DNA from 2 places in the Brevibacterium renqingii genome. Region 2 is predicted to be linked to the other one. Evidence: predicted binding sites of a transcription regulator. Region 2 holds the regulator's gene; the other holds the start of a gene.
What was found. Region 2 encodes HrcA, which represses chaperone genes, less so after heat shock. Its sites were predicted from a motif close to TTNGCACTCGNNNNNNNCGAGTGCNAA; they were not measured.

Region 1 (10,685 bases), on a different contig from region 2:
ACAGGTCGAGGGGGCCGCATTCCAGACGGCGGAGTCCGAGAGCGTCGCCCTCATCGGCTCCGATCCGGCCGCCTCGGTGCGGCAGGAGAACGACGGCTACGGCTTCACCTGGCAGGTCGTCGCCGACGCCAACGCCGAGGTGGTCAACCTCGTCACGAACATCCACGCCGTGAACTCGGCGCTGGTCAGCCAGGGCTTCGACACGATGTTGCTGTGCACCACCGTGTACTTCGTCCACCCCGACGGCCGCCGCATGGCCCTGGTCTATCAGTACAAACGCGGCACGTTCTATCCCTTCGTCCAGTCGGGGCCGAAGCAGCGGGACAATCCCCTGGAGATCCAGGTCAAGGGCATCCTCTCCGGTGAGCTGCCGTTCGAGGACGACACCTCGAACTGGTCGGCCCTCTGGGACGCTCCGGGCATGAACGACACCCCGGCGGCCCCAGAGCTCGAATGACCGGCGGCAGCACCGGATGAAAGGAGGGCGTCCCCGCGGGGACGCCCTCCTTCCTGTCGAGTGGGTGTTCCACTCCGTCGAACCGGTGTCGGCTACTCCGTGGCCACCTCGATGACCTCGCCGAGGGCCTCGACCCGATCGCCCGGGCGGATCGTCGCACCGCGGCGGGTCTCGACCTCGCCGTTGACGGTGACCTCACCGTCGGCGATCATGTCTTTGGCCATCGCACCGTGTTCGGCCACGCCGTGGAGTTTGAGCAGCTGGCCGAGCTTGATCGACTCGCCGCGGATCTCGATGGTGTCCATCAGAAGATGTCTCCGATGTCGAACCCGCCGCCGTCTCCGAACAGGCCGCCGCCGTCTCCGCCGTCACCGCCGAAGAGGCCACCGCCGTCGCCTCCCATGTCTCCGCCGCCGTCGCCCATATCGGCTCCGTCCCAGCCGCCGCCCATGCCGCCGAACATCATGGCACCCATGAGGACGCCGGGCAGCAGGCCTGAGCCGGCATAGGAGTTGAAGTAGCCGCGGTTGTATTCGGCGTAGGCGGGGCCGGCCTCCCAGTAGGCACGACGGGTGTGTCCGTCGGCGGTGACGACTTTGCGCACGGCCGGATCCGCGCCGACGGCGACGCGTTCGGCGTCGGCGGCGCACACGGGCACGGGGCGCAGCTGTCCGCCGGCCGGGGCCCAATCGATGTCTTCGACCGAAGGGCCGTGCTGGGGGTTGAAGAAGCAGGGCGGACGACGCACGGGCAGCGGCTTGCCTTCGACGCGGGCACGCACGCACTTCGCGGCGTAGCGGCCGTCTTCGAGCGCCTCGGTGACGTTGCGGATGTCGGAGGGTTCGTCGACCTTCTCGAGGGTCTCCTTGGCGATGTCATAGGAATCCAGCGCCTGCTTGTAGTCCTGCGCTCCCCCGGTGTCGAGTTCGACCCCGGCGGTGATGACATCGAGTTCGGCGACCTCTTCGCCGAACGAGGTGACGTCCTCCTCGGCGGTCCTCTTCACCTGCTCGAGCTCGGCGGCGAGAAGCTCCCGCTGACGCTGCTTCTCCTTGCGGTGGCCGATGAAGAAGACAGCCCCGAGCACAACGAGCAGCAACAGAAATACTTCGGTCACGATCCATGCCTCCCCCGGCTGACTTTGTCCTCGAACAGTATGCCCGATGAGTCTGACAGGCGTCTGAACCTGTGCCTTGCAACCGCTCAGTCCGCGCTCCTGTTCACACCAGCGCCGCAGCCCCTTTGACCAGCGCGGAGATGCCCCCGCCGAAGGCGAGGACGAGCATCCCGGTCCGGGCGATCGAGGTCTCGATGCGCCGTGACAGCCAGTCACCTCCGATGAGGCCCGCGACGAGCACGAGAGCCAATCCGATCCAAGTGCCGATCTCCAGATCCGGCCAGACCCCGCCGTTGACGATCACCTTCATCACCACCGCCGAGGTGGTCCCCACGACGAGGAACGGCTGCAGGGTGGCCGCGAAGGACCGCTGTTCCCAGCTCGTCAGCACCGCGTAGGCGCTGACTGCCGGTCCTCCGGTGCCGGCGGCGGCCGACATGGCGCCCGAGAGCAGCCCGGTCGAAATACGGGTGCCGAAGTTCGCGGGGATCCGATGGCCGAGCCTGCCGAGGGTCAGCGAGCTGATGAGTGAGAGGACGATGAGCGAGCCGATGAGGATCTGCAGGAGTGGAGTGGGCAGGCTGGAGGCCAGCAGAGCTCCCGGGACCGTCCCAATCACCGCACCGAGGGCCAGCTGCCGCAGCGGCGGCCATTCCACCTCGGCGAAGGTGCGGGCGAAGACCGAGAGTGCGGCGGCGATTCCGCAGATGTTGACGAGGACGATGCCGCTGAACGGATCGAGGAGGAGGACGAGGAAGGGACCGCTCACCAGCCCGAACCCCATCCCGGTGACGCGTTGGGACAGGGCCCCGAGGAACACGGCGAAGAGGATGAGCACGACCACGGGTTCCACGCGGTCGAGTCTAGTCCAGTGCCCTCCACCCCTTCGCCCAGGTCCGATCCTGGCGGCGGGGTTAGAGTATGGAACATGAACGCTCGTCCCCTGTGGTCGCGTTTCAGCGCAGATCCACGATCATATGGGCAGGTCCGAGCCTCCGACGCCGATCGGGCGGTGGTCGCAGACGTGCTCTCGGAGGCGTATGCCCTCGGGCAACTAGACGTCTCGGAATTCGATGAACGCACCGAGGCCGCTGCGAAGCTCAAGACCTTGGGCGAGATCCCCGAACTCGTCGACGATCTCGTGCTCCCCGATCCGGCGGAGCTCACACCCGACGAACTCGACGAGGCGGGGCGGGCGCAGGCCCTGGCACGCCTCGAGGCCAACCGCGTTCCGATCACTCCTGAGCAGATCGATGCCGCGGCGCGGAAGTACTACCGGGATCGGGTGCGCCAGTCCGTGCTCGGCATCATCGCCGGTCCCGCGGGCTTCATGCTCGCCATCTGGGCGTTCGCATCGCTCGCCAATGGACAGTTCATCTTCTTCTGGCCGATCTTCGTCATCGTTCCGATGCTCTTCGGCGGGATCTCCCGCATCGCGCACAAGGACGAGATAATCCGCAATCGCAGACGTGAGCTGACGAGGCAGGCCCGGGCCCACCTCGGCGATGCCGAAGCCCGACGCGAAATCGAGAAGGGCGAGCACTCAGCTGAGGACTACGAACCCGAGCTGGGCAGCGGGCTGCAGCCGCCGCACCCGCCCATCCCGCCCTACTCCCCCGGTCAGATATCGCGCCGCGACGAGCGGCGCAGGCGACGCTCCGGTCGCCGCCATCACCGCGACAACCCGTGGGATTGAACAGCCTCAGGCTGATCGCCGCCGTGCCGGCCGACCTCCCGGACGCGGAAGGAGCGTGTCGGCCACTCTCCCGGACGCGAAAGAGCCGTGCCGGCGCCCTTGCGGGCACCGGCACGGCTCTTCGAACGACGGGGGCTATCAGAAGCCCATGCCGCCCATTCCACCCATGCCGTCCATGCCGGCAGCTGCGTCCGCACCTGCTCCGGCCTTTTCGGGCTTGTCGGCGACGACCGACTCGGTGGTGAGGAACAGACCGGCGATCGAGGCGGCGTTCTGCAGAGCAGAGCGGGTCACCTTGACCGGGTCGTTGATGCCGGCGGCCAGCAGGTCCTCGTACTCACCGGTTGCGGCGTTGAGGCCGAATCCGGGCTCGAGGTTGGCGACCTTGTCGGCGACCACACCGGCTTCGAGGCCGGCGTTCGTGGCGATCTGCTTGAGCGGAGCTTCGATGGCAACCTTGACGATGTTGGCACCGGTGGCTTCGTCTCCCTCGAGTGCGAGGTCGGCGAAAGCGGTCTTGCCCGCCTGGATGAGCGACACGCCGCCACCGGCGACGATTCCCTCTTCCACAGCAGCCTTGGCGTTGCGCACGGCATCTTCGATGCGGTGCTTGGTTTCCTTGAGCTCAACCTCGGTGGCGGCTCCGGCCTTGATGACTGCGACGCCGCCGGCCAGCTTGGCCAGACGCTCCTGCAGCTTCTCACGGTCGTAGTCGGAGTCCGAGTTCTCGATCTCGGCGCGGATCTGTGCCACGCGTCCGGCGATCTCCTCGGCGTCTCCTGCGCCCTCGACGATGGTGGTCTCGTCCTTGGTGATGACGACCTTGCGGGCGGTGCCCAGCAGATCGGTGGTCACGCTGTCGAGCTTGAGCCCGACTTCCTCGGACACGACCTGGCCACCGGTGAGGATGGCGATGTCGGCCAGCTGCGCCTTGCGGCGATCGCCGAAGCCCGGTGCCTTGACGGCCACGGACTTGAAGGTGCCCTTGAGCTTGTTGAGCACCAGGACGGCCAGGGCTTCGCCCTCGACGTCTTCGGCGATGATGAACAGCGGCTTGTTCGACTGCTGCACCTTCTCGAGGACGGGCAGCAGGTCCTTCACGTTCGAGATCTTGGAGTTGACGATGAGGATGTAGGGATCCTCAAGGACAGCTTCCTGGCGATCGGTGTCGGTGACGAAGTAACCGGAGATGTAGCCCTTGTCGAAGCGCATACCCTCGGTCAGCTCGAGCTCGAGTCCGAAGGTGTTGGACTCCTCGACGGTGACGACGCCTTCCTTGCCGACCTTGTCGATGGCCTCGGCGATCAGTTCACCGATGGCGGGATCTCCTGCGGAGATGCCGGCGGTGGCGGCGATCTGTTCCTTGGTCTCGATGTCGATGGCGTTGTTCAGCAGGACAGACGTGACGGCCTCGACGGCCTTCTCGATGCCGCGCTTGAGGCCGAGCGGATCAGCACCGGCTGCCACGTTGCGCAGGCCTTCGCGGACGAGGGCCTGAGCAAGCACGGTAGCGGTGGTGGTTCCGTCACCTGCGACATCGTCAGTCTTCTTGGCGACTTCCTTGACGAGTTCGGCGCCGATCTTCTCGTAGGCGTCCTCGAGTTCGATCTCCTTGGCAATGGAGACACCATCGTTGGTGATGGTCGGTGCGCCCCACTGCTTTTCGAGCACGACATTGCGACCGCGGGGTCCAAGGGTCACCTTGACCGCGTCCGCGAGCTGGTTGAGGCCAGCTTCGAGTCCCCGACGAGCTTCTTCGTCGAATGCAATCATCTTTGCCATAGCGGCTTAGATCCTCCCTGATGGAGTGGAGTGGGAATCCAGAGCAGTCGTCAGCGCCCGCGACGGCAGAGAGTGAGCCCATATGTTCCATTCCACATAAGGACCACGCTCTCGAGACGACTGGTGGGAACCCATCGGTTTTCACCAGTACTAGATTTAGCACTCTCACCATGCGAGTGCAAATATTCGTCACCTGCAGTCACGGGCACCGCGGAGTGCGACGAGGCACTCGCTGAGCGCAGGAGGCTGGTCGGATCGGCGGTCTCTCGATCAGGTTCCGCGGGTTCTCGGGGCGTATGAGAGCCGGGGCGGTCGACGCGATGACCGGTTCGGCGACACCAGCTCGGCAGTTCGGCCCAACGCGAACGACTGGCACCCGCTCGCTGCCGAGAGCTCCGTCTGCGACTGACAGCTCTGCCGAGAGCTCCGTCTGCGACTGACAGCTCTGGTTGCATACCGGGCTGTCAGTCGCAGACCGAGCTCTCGGCGATACTTCCCTCACCTCGCACCCGCCCAGGCAACTGAAAAGCGCCGAGCAGTTGCCTGCTCGGCGCTTTCCCCGCGCGGAAGGATACCGATGGAACCGGTGCCCGCCCGCGGCGGATCAGAAAACTGTGCTGACAGCGATCATTCTCAGATGCTTACAGCAGTCAGTCTCAGAGGAGGGTGACGGACTCCGCCTGAGGACCCTTTTGTCCTTCTCCTACTTCGAACTGAACCTGCTGGCCCTCTTCGAGAGAGCGGTAGCCGTCCATCTGGATTGCGCTCCAGTGGACGAACACGTCCTGGTTTTCGCCTTCGAGGGTGATGAAACCATAGCCCTTTTCGGCGTTGAACCACTTGACGGTACCTTGTGCCATTACTTCTCCATACAGTGCTGTGCCATTGAAATCCCGCATTTCAGCCGCGATCGTGCGACCGCATCTGGAATACGGAAGCTAGTAAAACTCAACCGACCCCGCGACTTCTCTCATTGACCTCGGGAGAATAATCTCGGTGAAGCACGAATAGAACACAAGGTGCTGTGCTTGCCTAGCTGGTGTCACTCTACCGCAGCAGCGCATCCCGCTTCGGGCCGTTCACGACTGTTATAGATTCGTTATATCAGCCGCTCGCGTCGCTGGAAACAGTGATCAGCCGTTCGCGTCGCCGGACTCCGCCGACTCGGCACCCTCGCTGGGCTCGGGCCCGCGGTCGGCGATGTCCGAGCAGATCACCACGGTGACATCGGCGTCGAAGTCCTCGGAGGCCTCAGTGGCCGAGACTCCGAGCGATTCGGCGACGAGCTTCGCCTGGGAGGCGTTCTCCTCGCCCTTGTAGTAGACGGTCGAGTCACTGAGGTTCGTCGAGTAGTTGCCGACCTGGCCGAGCGTCCAGCCCTTGTCCTCGACCGCCTCGGAGAATTTCTTCGCAGCGCCGGAGACACCGGAGCCGTTGAGGACATCGACGGTGATCGAGTCGTCGGCGACGCTGACCTCGCTCTCGCTTGGCGAGGGCTCGGCCGAGGCCGACTCCGAGGCCGGCGGATCGGCGATCTTCGATTCGGGGTTGCCCATCGACGAGAAGATGATGTTGATGGCGGCCACGACGAGCAGGACCGCAACCAGTGCGAGCACGATGACCAGCGAGATGGCACCGATGTTCGACGACGCGGAGGATTCCTGTCGATGGGCACCGCTGCGCCGGCCGGGCTCGATCTCGTCGAATTCGTCAGTCATGTCTACCTCGAGACGCGGGCTTGGGCGCGCTCGCTCTGCCGCGTGCTGCGGATCCGGCGAAGGCGCTTGACCAGCATCGGATCGCTGGCCAGAGCTGCAGGGTTGTCCAGAAGCGAGTTCAGTATCTGGAAGTAGCTGGTGGCCGACATATCGAAGCGCTCACGGATCGCATGGTCCTTGGCACCGCCGTATTTCCACCACCGCCGCTCGAACTCCAGAACGGCCACCTCGAGCTCGCTCAGTTCTGAGGTGTCGTTGTTCGACGGCATAGAGGGTGTGCTCCTTCGAGAGATGACTGGACTTCTATATTATCGCCCGATCGGCGGGACAGGAATTTCCGGCGCGTCGCCGCGGCTGTGAGCTCGCTCGCGGCCGTCGCGCGTGCCGACTCCCGCAGGCGGTGGGACAGCCCCGGCGCTACGGCGCTACGACAGCACCGGCGGTGCGCGACAGCCCCGGCGGTACCGACTCCCGCCAGCGGTGCGACAGCGCAGTCGGCGCACGACAGCCGCGACAGTGCCGACACCGACCGGGCCCGAAACGGCCTCACCCCGCCGCACCGCATCTGGTCGATGACGATGGCGACGGGGTGGACGGCTGTGCACTCGCCGAGGCGGTTCGACTCGGCGACCGTGTCGGCTCAGCGGATGCGGATGTTGACCTGCTTGATCTGGGTGAAGCCTTCGAGCATTCCCTCCAGCGAGGCCTCCCGGCCGAAGCCCGAGGTCTTCATGCCGCCATAGGACTGACCGGCCAGCTGTCCGCCGCCCTGGTTGACCTGGACCCAGCCGGATTCGATGCGGTTGGCCATGGTCAGAGCCGCGTCGACGTCCTTGGTGAAGACGAAGGCCGCGAGACCGAAGTCGGAATCGTTGGCCATGTCGATGACCTCGTCGATGTCCTTCCACGGGATGACCGAGAGGACAGGGCCGAAGATCTCTTCGCGGCTGGTCTGCCAGTCGTTCCTCGCCTTCGAGAAGATCACGGGGGCGTGGTAGAAGCCCGGTTCGCCGACCTCGAGGGACTCGGAGCCGTCATAGGCGATCTCCACACCGTCCATCGACTTGCCCATCTCGATGTAGCTGGCGACCTGGTCGTACTGCTTCTGGTTGATGATGCAGCCGATGTCGGTGCCCTCGTCGCGCGGATCGCCGACCTTCATCTTCGACACGGCGTCGACGAGCTTGGCCAGGAAGTCGTCGTAGATGTCCTCGTGGAGGAACAGCCGCGAGCCCATGGTGCACGACTGTCCCTGACGGGCGAAGCGCGTGGACAGCAGCACCTGCTCGAGCGTGTCGTCGTCGTTCGAGTCCGGGAAGATGATGTTCGGGCTCTTGCCGCCGAGCTCCATCGACGAATGCGCGAGGCGACCGCCGGCCACCTCGGCGACATGCCGCCCGACGCTGGTCGAACCGGTGAACGAGACCTTGTCGACATCGGGGTGGACGTTGAGCGCCTCACCGATGACGGAGCCCTTGCCGGTGACGACGTTGAGCACGCCGGCCGGCAGGATGTCGGCGATGACCTCGGCCATCTTGAGGATCGTCAGAGGAGCGTCCTCGGCGCACTTGAGGACGATCGTATTGCCGGCGGCGAGCGCGGCAGGGGTCTTGAAGGCCGCGATCATCAGCGGCGAATTCCACGGCAGGATGCCCGCCACGACGCCCAGCGGGACGCGCTTGGTGTACTGCAGCTGCTTGTCTCCGGCGGGCAGTGTGTTGCCTTTGACCTCACCGGCGACTCCGCCCATGTAGCGGAACAGGTCGGCCAGGACGACCGTCTCCGGGCGGGCCTGGGTGCGAATCGCGTTTCCGGTGTCGATCGCCGTCAGCTGAGCGAGCTCCTCCGAGGCCGCGTCGAGCGCATCGGCGCAGGCGATCAGCTTCTTCTGGCGCTCCTTGAACGGCAGGGCAGCCCATTCGGGGAAGGCCTTCCGCGCGGCCTGGACGGCACGATCGGCGTCGGCTTCCTTGCCGTTGGGCACCTTGGCGATGACGACATTGCGGTCGATGGGCGTGATGACGTCGGTGACGTCGCCGTCAGCGGCATCGACCCACTCGCCGCCGATGAGCATCTTCCAGTTCTTGGCCTCGGGGAATTCCGACATTGCGGTCCTTTCGTTCAACGATGAACTCCTTCAGGCCGAGCATAACGCGTGCCGTCTGCGGGCAGAACACCGGTTCGATAGGCGATCGTGCACACCCGATCTGCGCTTCGTGCACACCCGCGTCCGATATCACCCGCGACGGGTCAGATGCACTCTAACCGCTGCGCATCACTAGACTCGCCTGCATGATGACGAGACCTCCGATGACCGAGATCATGTCCCCCGACTGGGCCCGCGCTCTGGCCGGAGCTGAAGATCAGATCCACGCGATGGGCGACTTCCTCCGCGCCGAACTCGCAGCCGGCCGCGAGTACCTGCCCGCCGGCGACTCCGTCTTCCGCGCCTTCGCCGAACCGCTTGGCGAAGTGAAGGTCCTCATCGTCGGCCAGGACCCCTATCCGACGGTCGGTCATCCCATCGGACTGTCCTTCGCCGTCGACCCCGGCGTCAGGCCGCTGCCGAGGTCGCTGGGCAATATCTTCAAAGAGCTCGAGGCCGATCTCGGCATCGCTCCGGCCGCCCACGGGGATCTGCGAGCCTGGTCGAGGCAGGGCGTGATGCTGCTCAACCGCGCGCTCACCGTCGCTCCGGGCCAGCCCGCCTCCCATCGCGGCAAGGGCTGGGAGGAGATCACGGAGAAGGCGATCGTCGCGCTGACCCAGCGGGATCAGCCCTTGGTCGCGATCCTCTGGGGTCGCGACGCCCGCAACCTCGCTCCCCTGCTGACATCGGGCACCGCCGAGGTGGCCATCATCGAATCCCCGCACCCGTCGCCGCTGTCGGCCAGCCGCGGCTTCTTCGGCTCCCGCCCGTTCTCACGCACCAACGAGCTGCTCGCACAGAAGGGCATCGCGCCCATCGACTGGGCACTGCCGGCCCAGGACTGAATCGTCCGGGCCCAGCCCGCATCCCGGCGGCCGCCGGACCACGTCGGCCTGGACCGTGGCCTGTCGCGCCCGGCCCCGGTCGACGTCGGCCTCGGCCGCGGCCTGTCGCGGCCGGCCCCGGCCCGAGCGGCTCAGGACTGCGTCTTGCCCGCGCCCGGCTGGGACTTCGCGGCCCCGGGCTGGACGGAGTCGATGACGTTGGTCGTCGCCTCTCCGCTGCGCACCGATTCGACGGTCTCCTCCGCGGAGCTGCGGCTCTTGAGGTTCTTCAACGGCAGCGCCAGATAGCTGCCGAGCACCGCTCCGACGGCCAGGGCCGCGTTCGCGAGGATCGCGGTGAACAGTGAGGACAGTCCGACGGCGAAGGAGACGTTCTCGGATTCCGAGGCGATCTGGTAGACGGCGGTGAAGATCGACAGACCCTGCAGCAGGGTGTAGATGCCGGGGATCATGAGCACGACGGCCGGCGCACCGAGGCGCAGGGCCAGCGGCCGCGACAGGAACCCGGTGACGGTGGCCGCGAGCAGACTGGCCAGCACATTGTCGATCTGCAGCAGGGTCAGCGACATCATCGTGATGTGCGAAGCCAGCCCGACCAGCGCGGCCGGTAGGATGAAGCGCCGCCTGGCCGACATGGCCACGGCACCGGACATCGACACCACGGCGGCCGCCACCATCGACAGGATCGCCGTGACCACATGGGGGCTCGTCTTCGGCACGAGCACTTCGATATGGCTGAGCCCGATCGCCTGCCCGCACACGATGCCCAGCGCAATGCCGGAGACGATGCCGGCCAAGGTCATGAACACCCCGACCACGCGCCCGGCCGCCGTGAGCGGGAAGTTCGTCAGCGCGTCCTGAACCGCCGAGTACAGCGACTGCGTCGGCAGGAGCAGGACGATGCCGGCCGCGACGAGGTAC
Region 2 (9,890 bases):
CACGCAGACGTCGATCACTGATGCGGTCGCGGACGTCGACGGTCGTGAGTGTGCGCGCATGTGACACGCCCCAGGATTCCGAGGCCACCGTCTCGGGCTGTTCGGAGAGCCAGCTGATGTCGACGGCATCGACGTCGAAGCGCGCAGAATCCAGGATCACGGCCGTGAATTCGCCGGAATTGCCTCCGGAGTGACCTTCGCCGAGCCAGATGTACTCCTCGGGCAGCATTTCGATGAGCGTCTCGAGCTGATCGAGCTCTCCCTCCTGCGTGCCGATGATGTGCGGATGGGATGCGCGGATGAGTTCGGCCGCGATCGGCAGCCGTTCGGCCACCGGATGTCCGTCTCTGGCCGGATAGCGGAGATTGAAGCTCATGATCGCGAATTCGCTCATGTCTCCATCTTCGCCGATCGCGTGCCGGGTGCGAAGCGATCGACGCGGATTCCAGGTCCGCATGCAAGTCATGGAAGAATGGGAGCTCTGGTCTGTCAGGAGATCTGATCTGTCAAAGGAAGGGCGTTCATGTCACCTCAGGTGAATAAGGAAGCTTTCAAGCGGATTTCACCGTCCGCCACCTCACCCGAGCTGATCCGCAATTTCTGCATCATCGCTCATATCGACCATGGCAAGTCGACCCTGGCCGACCGGATGCTCCAGATGACAGGTGCCGTCGAGAAGCGCGATATGCGCGCCCAGTACCTCGACCGGATGGACATCGAGCGCGAGCGCGGCATCACGATCAAATCCCAGGCGGTGCGCATGCCCTGGGAATACGAGGACACGCCGTATGCGCTCAACATGATCGACACCCCCGGGCACGTCGACTTCAGCTACGAGGTCTCACGCTCCCTGGCCGCCTGTGAGGGCGCGCTGCTGCTCGTCGACTCGGCGCAGGGCATCGAGGCGCAGACTCTGGCGAATCTGTACCTGGCCATGGAGAACGATCTCGCGATCATCCCTGTGCTCAACAAGATCGACCTGCCGGCCGCGCAGCCGGAGAAGTACGCCGAAGAGCTGGCGAACCTCATCGGCTGCGAGCCCGAGGACTGCCTGCTCGTATCGGGCAAGACCGGGGAAGGCGTCGAGGAGGTCCTCGACCGCATCATCTCCGACATCCCGGCCCCCGTTGGCGACGCCGAGGCACCGGCCCGGGCGATGATCTTCGACTCCGTCTACGACACCTACCGCGGCGTGGTCACCTACGTCCGCCTCGTCGACGGCTCGCTCAGACCGCGCGAGAAGATCGAGATGATGTCGACCGGCAGCACCCACGAACTGCTCGAGATCGGCGTCTCCGCCCCGGAACCGCAGGCGACGAAGGGCCTGGGCGTCGGCGAGGTCGGCTACCTCATCACCGGTGTCAAGGATGTGCGGCTGTCGAAGGTCGGCGACACCGTCACCCTCGCATCCTCTCCCGCGGCAGAACCGCTCGAAGGCTACAAGGAGCCCCAGCCGATGGTGTATTCGGGGCTGTTCCCGATCGACGGCTCGGACTACCCGGTCCTGCGGGATGCTCTCGACAAGATCAAACTCAACGACGCCTCCTTGGCCTATGAGCCGGAGACGTCGACGGCGCTGGGCTTCGGCTTCCGGTGCGGCTTCCTCGGCCTGCTCCACCTCGAGGTGCTCCGCGACCGGCTCGAACGCGAATACGACCTCGACCTCATCTCCACCGCGCCGAGCGTCATCTACGACGTGACCATGGAGGACGGGACCGAGACGACGGTGACGAACCCGAGCGAGTACCCCACCGGAAAGATCAAGGAGGTCAGAGAGCCCATGGTCCGGGCGACGATCCTGACGCCCAGCGACTACATCGGTGCGGTGATGGAGCTGTGCCAGACCCGGCGGGGCAGCCTGCAGGGCATGGACTACCTGTCCTCGGACCGCGTCGAGATCCGGTACCGGCTGCCTCTGGCCGAGATCGTCTTCGACTTCTTCGACCAGCTCAAGTCACGGACCAAGGGCTATGCGACCCTCGACTACTCCGATGACGGGGAGGACCCGGCCGATCTCGTCAAGGTCGACATCCTGCTGCACGGCGACCAGGTCGATGCGTTCTCCGCGATCGTCCACCGCGACAACGCCTACTCCTACGGCGTCGCGATGGCCGGCAAGCTGCGCAAGCTCATCCCGCGCCAGCAGTTCGAGGTGCCCGTCCAGGCGGCCATCGGCTCGCGGATCATCGCCCGCGAGACCATCCGCGCCATCCGCAAGGACGTGCTGTCCAAGTGCTACGGCGGTGACATCAGCCGCAAGCGCAAACTGCTCGAGAAGCAGAAGGAGGGCAAGAAGCGGATGAAGATGGTCGGCACCGTGGAAGTCCCGCAGGACGCCTTCATCGCAGCGCTGTCCTCCGATGAGCCGGAGACCAAGGACAGCAAGAAGTAAGTGCCCACACAACCGTCCGGAGAGGTGCCACCGCGCGACGGCTCACTCCCTGCCTCGGCGGGGGTCGGGGCCGCGGATCGCGGGCTGAGCCTCTACGTCCACGTTCCCTACTGCCGGGTCCGCTGCGGCTACTGCGATTTCAACACCTACACCGCCGAGGACCTCGGGCCGGGTGCTTCCCGCGACGACTACCGGGCCAATCTCGCTCGTGAGCTCGACCTGTCCGTGTCCACCCTCGCCGAGGCGGGCGCGGGGGACCGCGAGGTCTCGACGATCTTCTTCGGGGGAGGCACACCGACGCTGCTCGCCGCCGGGGTGCTCGCCGGGGTGATGGACGACATCCGCGCCCGCTTCCGATTGGCCGCCGACGTCGAGGTCACGACCGAGGCGAATCCCGACACCTTGGATCCCGCGTACATCGCCACCTTGGCCGGTGCCGGATTCACCCGCATCTCGATGGGCATGCAATCGGCTGTTCCGCATGTGCTCGCGACCCTCGACCGAACCCACGATCCGGAGAAGATCCCCGAGGTGGCCCGGTGGGTGAAGGAAGCAGGACTCGATCTGAGCCTCGATCTCATCTACGGCACACCGGGGGAGTCGATCGAGGACTGGCGCCGTTCGCTCGACGTCGCGCTGTCCAACGAAGTCGATCACATCTCGGCCTATTCGCTCATCATCGAACCCGGGACGAAGATGGGGGCGATGGTTCGCCGCGGCCGGCTGCCGATGCCCGATGAGGACGACCTGGCCGACAAGTATGAGATCGCCGATGCCGCGATGACCGCCGCCGGTCTGCACTGGTACGAGGTGAGCAACTGGTCGACCGGTCCGGAGACCAGGTGCCTGCACAATATGGCCTATTGGCAGGGCGCCGATTGGTGGGGCTACGGCCCCGGTGCGCACTCCCACGTCGGGGGAGTGCGGTTCTGGAACGCCAAGCACCCGCGGGCATGGAGTGACCGGCTTCTCGCCGGGCAGTCGCCGTCGATCGGCCGTGAGATCCTCGATGAGCAGACGCGGGAGATCGAAAGGATCATGCTGGCCGCCCGCATCGATTCCGAGCTGCGCCTGGATTCCCTCGGTGCAGGCAGTGAGCAGGCGATCAGAACCTTCGTCAGGCAGGGGCTGCTCGACCCCGACGGTGCAGCAGACGGCTGGTTCAGGCCGACCCTGCACGGACGCCTGCTCGCCGACCACATGGTGCGCATCCTCACCGAATACGTCTGAGTCCATCGCCTCCGGTGAAAAGCGACCGCCCCGACCCTCGCCCGAGGATCGGGGCGGTCGCACATCGGTGCGGACGGTCGGAACGTCCGGTCTACCTGATCCAGTTCGGAGTCAGCGGGATTCGGTAGCCCTCACCGCGATTCGCCGCCATGCAGGCGATGACCTCGATGACGATCATGTAGATCGAGAGGACGGGAAGCAGCAGCAGGATGAGGAATCCGATGCCGACGATCGTGAGAATTCCCCCGACGAGGCCGATGGCGAATCCCGCGATGACGCCGATGATCAGCAGATTGAGTGACTGCGCGGTGTGATGGCGCAAGAACGGCGACCTGTCCTTGTTGATGATGAAGAGGATGAGAGTGACGATCCATCCGAGCCCGACGACATAGGTGGCGGCATGGGCCAGATGGGACCACATCGCCGTCGAGCGCTCCGTCTGGTCGGCGTTCCAGAATCCGACCGAGTGCGGGCCGTAGGCGGCATCGGGCAGTGCAGCGCCGATGGGGACACCGGCCGCGGGGGAGTGGGCGGAAGCGGCGCCCGGGTGACCGTAGCCGCCATACGGCTGCTGCTGAGACCCGTACGGCTGCTGAGGATTGTCCGACATGAGAGACCCTTTCTGAGTTTCGATCACACCACAGTCACCCAGCTGGCTGGTCGAATCGCGTCCTGCGAATGCACCGTCCCGGGCGACGGGTATGTGTGACGAGCAAGCCTACTTCACGAAGTCGAAGACGAGCGGAAACCTGTATCCCTCGCCTCGGTTGGCCGCGACGGCGGCGATGACGTAGAGAACGGCATAGACGATCGGAACGATCACGGCGCCGTAGACGATGAAGATGCCCAGCCCGAACGTCACCAAGGCCAGGATGAAACCGAGGATCCCGAGCACGAACGCCGCAGCAGAGCTGATGATCGCGTTCGTGATCATGGCGTTGAGGCCCTGTCGCGAATGCTCGCGCACGAACGGGGATTCGTCCTTCTTGACGAGGAACATGACGAGCGGCATGAACCCGAAGATCAAAGTGCCGAGGTGAGCCCACATCGCCGCTGACCGTTCCTGCTCGCCGACCCTCCAGAACCGGTCGGAACCCGGTCCATAGGCGGCCTCGGGCAGCATCTGCGAATCGAACAGTGCGGGATTGCCGACCGGCGGAGGACCGACGCAGCCGGGCTGTCCGTAACCGGGCTGGGGGTGCCCGTGGCCCGGGCGCCCATAACCGGGCTGCGCAGAGCCATAGCTGCGCGGCCCGGACCGGCCGGTGCCCGGCTGCGAAGTGTACGGCTGCTGGGGTCCCGACGCCTGGGAGTAGTTCGGCGGCATGGGGCGGCCGTTGTTCGGCTGCTGGGGGTCGAACGACATGATGATCCTTTCACTGCCTCTGTCGTTTCACCCTAGCCCAGCCCTCGGTCGCGGGGCATGGCGAGCTGAGCGAATGCTGTGCCGATTCTGCAACATGCGGCTTCTGAGAAGGCTTCGCCGCCGCCGAGCGAACAGCGGAGTCAGCCGACCGTGACGAAGTCGATGAGCTCCTCGACACGACCGGACAGGGCCGGTTCGACATCGGCGATGGTCGACACCTTCCCGAGGATGCGCGCCCAGCCGCGGGCGACATCGCGGTGATCGGCGTGCGGCCACCCGATCCGACTCAGGATCCCGGTCTTCCAATCCTCACCGCGGGGAACGACCGGCCACTGATCGATGCCGACGACGTGCGGTTTGACCGCCTGCCAGATGTCGACATAGGGATGTCCGATGATGTGGACGACGTCGCGATAGCGGGGATCGGCCCGGACCGCCTCGGCGATCTTCGACTCCTTCGTCCCCTTCACGAGATGATCGGCCAGCACGCCCACACGATGGTCCTTGTCGGGTCCGAACGCTGCGAGCTTGTCGGCGACGTCGTCGAGTCCGCCGAGGGGTTCGACGACGACTCCTTCGATGCGCAGATCGTCGCCCCAGATCTTCTCGACCAGCTCGGCGTCGTGCTTGCCCTCGACCCAGATGCGAGACCCGCGCGCCACACGTGCTCGGGCTCCTTCGACGACTCGCGAACCCGAGGCCGTGCGACTCGGGGCGGTCGGCTTCTTCTTCGCCGGCAGGCGGAGATCGACCGGCTGCCCCTCGAGCAGGAACCCCGGTCCCAGCGGGAATGCCCGGACCTTGCCCTGCCGATCCTCGAGCTCGACGATGATGCCGGCCGTGGTCTTCTTGGCCCCGATGACGGCTCCGACATACCCGCTCATCGCGTCTTCGAGCACCATCCCGAGCCCGAGCTCGACCGGGCGTGACTTCTTCGGACGGTGTGAGGACGGGGAGCTGCCGGAGAGGACGTCGGATCCATAGCGATCGAAAGCATTCACAGGCACCCACCATAATGGCCCGCCACGTTGGAAGTGCGGTGACCCTCCGGCGGGGATGAGAAAGCGCGCAACCTCACCCGTGAAATGAAATCACCTGCGAAGAGGCGTAGAATTGGCACTCAGTGCTAATGAGTGCCAAGCGTGTGGGGAGGTCAGCGATGAACGACGGCAGACGGGCGCAGGTCCTGCGCGCCATCGTCGAGGACTTCGTCGCGACGAACGAACCCGTCGGCTCGAAGGCCATCGTCCAACGACACACGCTCGGGGTCTCACCCGCGACGATCCGCAACGATATGGCCCACCTCGAACAGGAGGGGTACATCGCCCAGCCGCACACCTCGGCCGGACGGATTCCGACTGATCTCGGCTACCGGATGTTCGTCGATCGCATCGATGAGTTCAAACCGCTCACCCAGGCCGAGCGCAGGGCGATCTTCCAGCTCATCGACGGCGACGTCGAACTCGACGAGATGCTCGACCGCACGGTGCGGGTGCTCTCCGGACTGACGCACCAAGTGGCGCTGATCCAGTATCCGACGGTGTCATTGGCACGGATCAAGCACATCGAGATCGTCGGCCTCGGACCGAGCCGGGTCCTCGTGGTCCTCATCACCGATGCGGGGCAGGTCGAACAGAAGACCGTCACACTGGGTCAGCTGCTCGACGACGAGGGAGTGCGCGGCATCCGCGATCGGATCAATGCCGAGTTCGCCGGGAAGAAGCTCTCCCATGTCATGGGCAAGGCCGCCGGAGCCGGGCACACCCCGGTCGCCGCCGAGTCGGTCTCCGCCGAGGCCGAAGATCGGGACGAGCTCGGACTGGAGAAGATCAGAGCCGCGGTCATCGATCTCGTCGCCGCGACCCGCGAGGAGCGCATCATCATGGCCGGCACCGCCAATCTCGCCCGCTCCGGGCATGAGTTCGGCGAGCAGATGGCGCCGATCCTCGAAGCCTTCGAAGAGCAGGTGGTGCTGCTCAAGCTGCTGACGTCGATGGCTGAGGACCAAGAGGAGATCAGCGTGCGCATCGGTCGTGAGAATACTCACGAATCGTTCAGTTCGACATCCGTCGTGGCCGCCGAATATGGTCATGACGCAGGTTCCTCGGCCCGCCTGGCGGTACTGGGACCGACGAGAATGGACTATCCGACGACGATCTCGGCCGTCAGAGCCGTCGCGAAGTACGTGTCCTCACTGCTCGACAGGGGATGAGGAGCCGCCGCACCGGTCAGGGCAGCCGGCGGCCGACCACCACGAATATGAAGAACACACACCATCAGGGAGAGAGAAGTTTCTGTGGCCGATCACTATGAAACACTCGGAGTGTCCAAGGACGCTTCTGCGGCTGAGATCAAGTCGTCGTACCGGAAATTGGCACGCAAGTACCACCCGGACGTCAACCCCGGCCACGAAGACGAGTTCAAGGCCATCTCATTGGCCTACGATGTGCTCTCCGACCCGGAGAAGCGCCGCAACTACGACATGGGCGGGGGAGAGAACGGACAGGGCTTCCCGGCCGGAGGCGGCTTCGGCGGTTTCGGAGACATCTTCGAAACCTTCTTCGGCGGCGGAGGCGGTCAGGCCGGCGGCCCGATCCCACGCACCCAGCGCGGCAAGGACGCCCTCGTCGGCGTCAGCATCGATCTCAAGACCGCGGCCTTCGGCGGGAACGTCGATCTCGATGTGACCACCGCGGTCGTCTGCGACACCTGCTCGGGAGCCGGTACGCAGGAGGGAACCTCTGTCGAGACCTGCAGCCTGTGCCACGGTGCCGGCAGCGTCCAGCGCATGACCCGCACTCTGCTGGGACAGATGGTCACGAACCAGACCTGCAATGCCTGCCACGGCTTCGGAACCGTCATCCCCAACCCGTGCCTCAACTGCCAGGGCGACGGCCGCGTGCGCAAGCAGCGGACGATGAAGATCCGCATCCCCGCCGGCGTCTCCGACGGCACCCGCATCCAGCTGAGCAGTCAGGGCGAGGTCGGACCGGGCGGCGGACCGGCCGGAGACCTCTTCGTCGAAGTCATGGTCACCCGCCACGAGGTGTTCCAGCGCGACGGAGACAATCTGCGCGCCTCGGTCTCCGTGCCGATGACCGCCGCTACCCTGGGCGCGACCATCCCGTTCGACACCTTCGACGGCACCCAGGACCTCAGCATCGCCGCCGGCACCCAGTCGGGCACGGTCGTCAAGCTCGCCGGGCTCGGCGCCACCCGCCTGCGTTCGGAGACTCGCGGCGACCTGCTCATCACCGTCGACGTGCTCACACCCGACAAGCTCGACGACGAACAGCGGGAACTGATCGAGAAGCTCGCGCAGCTGCGCGGAGAAGAGGCCCCGCGAGCCCAGATCACCACCGAGAGCCGCGGCGTGTTCTCCCGCATGCGCGAGAGGTTCGCCGGTCGGTGACTCTTCCCGTCTTCCGCTGCACCCGTGCCGCCGAGGCGGTCGCCGGTCAGGTGCTCGCCGTCGGTGAGGACGTGGCCGGGCATGCGGTGCGGGTGCGTCGGATCGGCCCCGGGGAGCAGATCGAGATCGTCGACGGAGCGGGCACGCGCGCCCGCGGCACCGTCACGGCCGCCTCGGCGACGGGGATGGAGATCGACGTCGCCGAGGTGATCACGGAAGCGGCGAACCGACCCCGGCTCGTCCTCGTCCAGGCCCTGGCCAAGGGCGACCGTGATCTGCAGGCCATCGAGGCGGCCACCGAGATCGGCGTCGACGAGGTCATTCCCTGGGCCGCCGAACGCTCAATCGCCGATTGGCCGGCGAAGAAGCGCGAGAAGATGGCCGCGAAATGGGAGCATCTGCTCCGCTCCGCCTCACTGCAGGCCCGGCGCTCCCGGTTCCCCGCACTGCACGAACTGGTCCGCGGCACCTCCCTGATCCAGCGCCTGGGCGAGACCGATGCGGTCTTCGTCCTCCACGAGACGGCGCAGCGCAGGCTCTCCCAGGCGCTGCGAGACCTCGGGGGCTCCGGCGGCGCTGCCGCTGCCGAGACCGAGCATTCGCCCGCTGCCGGGACCGAATCGACTGAGTCCGACTCCGGCGCTGCGGTCCGGCCTGAACGCATCGTCATCGTCGTCGGTCCCGAAGGCGGCATCAGCGACGGCGAACTCGAGGCGCTGAGCGGCATCGGCGCAGCCCCGGTGCTGCTGGGCCCGACCGTCCTGCGCTCCTCGTCCGCCGGCTCCGCGGGCCTCGTCATGGTGCAGAATTCATTGGGCCGTTGGTGAGACATCGGACTAGGATGGAAGCACAACCAGGCGCCGCCGGCGACGGTGAGCCCCCACGCAAAGGAACATTCTGGACATCACCCACCCACCCGAGAACCCTGTGAACACGACCGACCCGGAAGCGGTCGATGCGGACGGCAGCCCCGGCGAGTCCGACACCGTCCGCCTCGTCCTGCCCGATTCCATCGACCTCGTCGAATTCTTCGGCCCCGGGGAGACGAACCTGCGCGCACTGGAGCGGACCTTCGACGACCTCGACATCCACGTGCGGGCCAACCAGGTCCAGGCCGCGGGCGAGCCCCGACGTGTCGAGGCGTTCGTCAGCGTGATCGGCGAGCTCAAGAAGCTCCATGCCGCCGGTCACCGGATCAATGAGGAAACGATCGAGCGGGTCACGAAGTTCTCCTCCGAAGGGGCGGCGGCCTCGACGGTGCTGGGCACGAACATCCTGTCCACCCGGGGAAAGTCGATCCGCCCGAAGACGATGGGCCAGCACGACTACGTCAAGGCCATCCGCAACCACACGATCACCTTCGGCATCGGCCCCGCCGGAACCGGCAAGACCTACCTGGCCATGGCGATGGCCATCAACGCCCTCCAGCACAAAGAGGTCTCGCGGATCATCCTCACCCGTCCCGCGGTCGAAGCCGGTGAGTCGCTGGG

Region 1: groL (chaperonin GroEL) is a predicted target of HrcA. The motif match lies at 5,209-5,235, and genes of this name have one in related genera.

Annotation. Positions count from the first base shown of each region.
Region 1 covers NZ_JADBHG010000001.1:838,122-848,806, forward strand. The annotation lists gene pspAB (PspA-associated protein PspAB) at 1-457, shown strand, start outside; gene IIE29_RS03780 (RNA-binding S4 domain-containing protein) at 550-762, opposite strand; gene IIE29_RS03785 (hypothetical protein) at 762-1,574, opposite strand; gene IIE29_RS03790 (TSUP family transporter) at 1,678-2,427, opposite strand; gene IIE29_RS03795 (DUF1707 SHOCT-like domain-containing protein) at 2,503-3,270, shown strand; gene groL (chaperonin GroEL) at 3,409-5,052, opposite strand; gene IIE29_RS03805 (cold-shock protein) at 5,709-5,912, opposite strand; gene IIE29_RS03810 (LytR C-terminal domain-containing protein) at 6,186-6,770, opposite strand; gene IIE29_RS03815 (DUF3263 domain-containing protein) at 6,773-7,039, opposite strand; gene IIE29_RS03820 (aldehyde dehydrogenase family protein) at 7,411-8,877, opposite strand; gene IIE29_RS03825 (uracil-DNA glycosylase) at 9,063-9,764, shown strand; gene IIE29_RS03830 (threonine/serine exporter family protein) at 9,896-10,685, opposite strand, start outside.
Region 2 covers NZ_JADBHG010000003.1:190,813-200,702, forward strand. The annotation lists gene IIE29_RS08265 (endonuclease/exonuclease/phosphatase family protein) at 1-394, opposite strand, end outside; gene lepA (translation elongation factor 4) at 524-2,392, shown strand; gene hemW (radical SAM family heme chaperone HemW) at 2,393-3,622, shown strand; gene IIE29_RS08280 (DUF4870 domain-containing protein) at 3,714-4,232, opposite strand; gene IIE29_RS08285 (DUF4870 domain-containing protein) at 4,341-4,988, opposite strand; gene IIE29_RS08290 (DUF3097 domain-containing protein) at 5,129-5,995, opposite strand; gene hrcA (heat-inducible transcriptional repressor HrcA) at 6,148-7,200, shown strand; gene dnaJ (molecular chaperone DnaJ) at 7,285-8,400, shown strand; gene IIE29_RS08305 (16S rRNA (uracil(1498)-N(3))-methyltransferase) at 8,397-9,227, shown strand; gene IIE29_RS08310 (PhoH family protein) at 9,328-9,890, shown strand, end outside.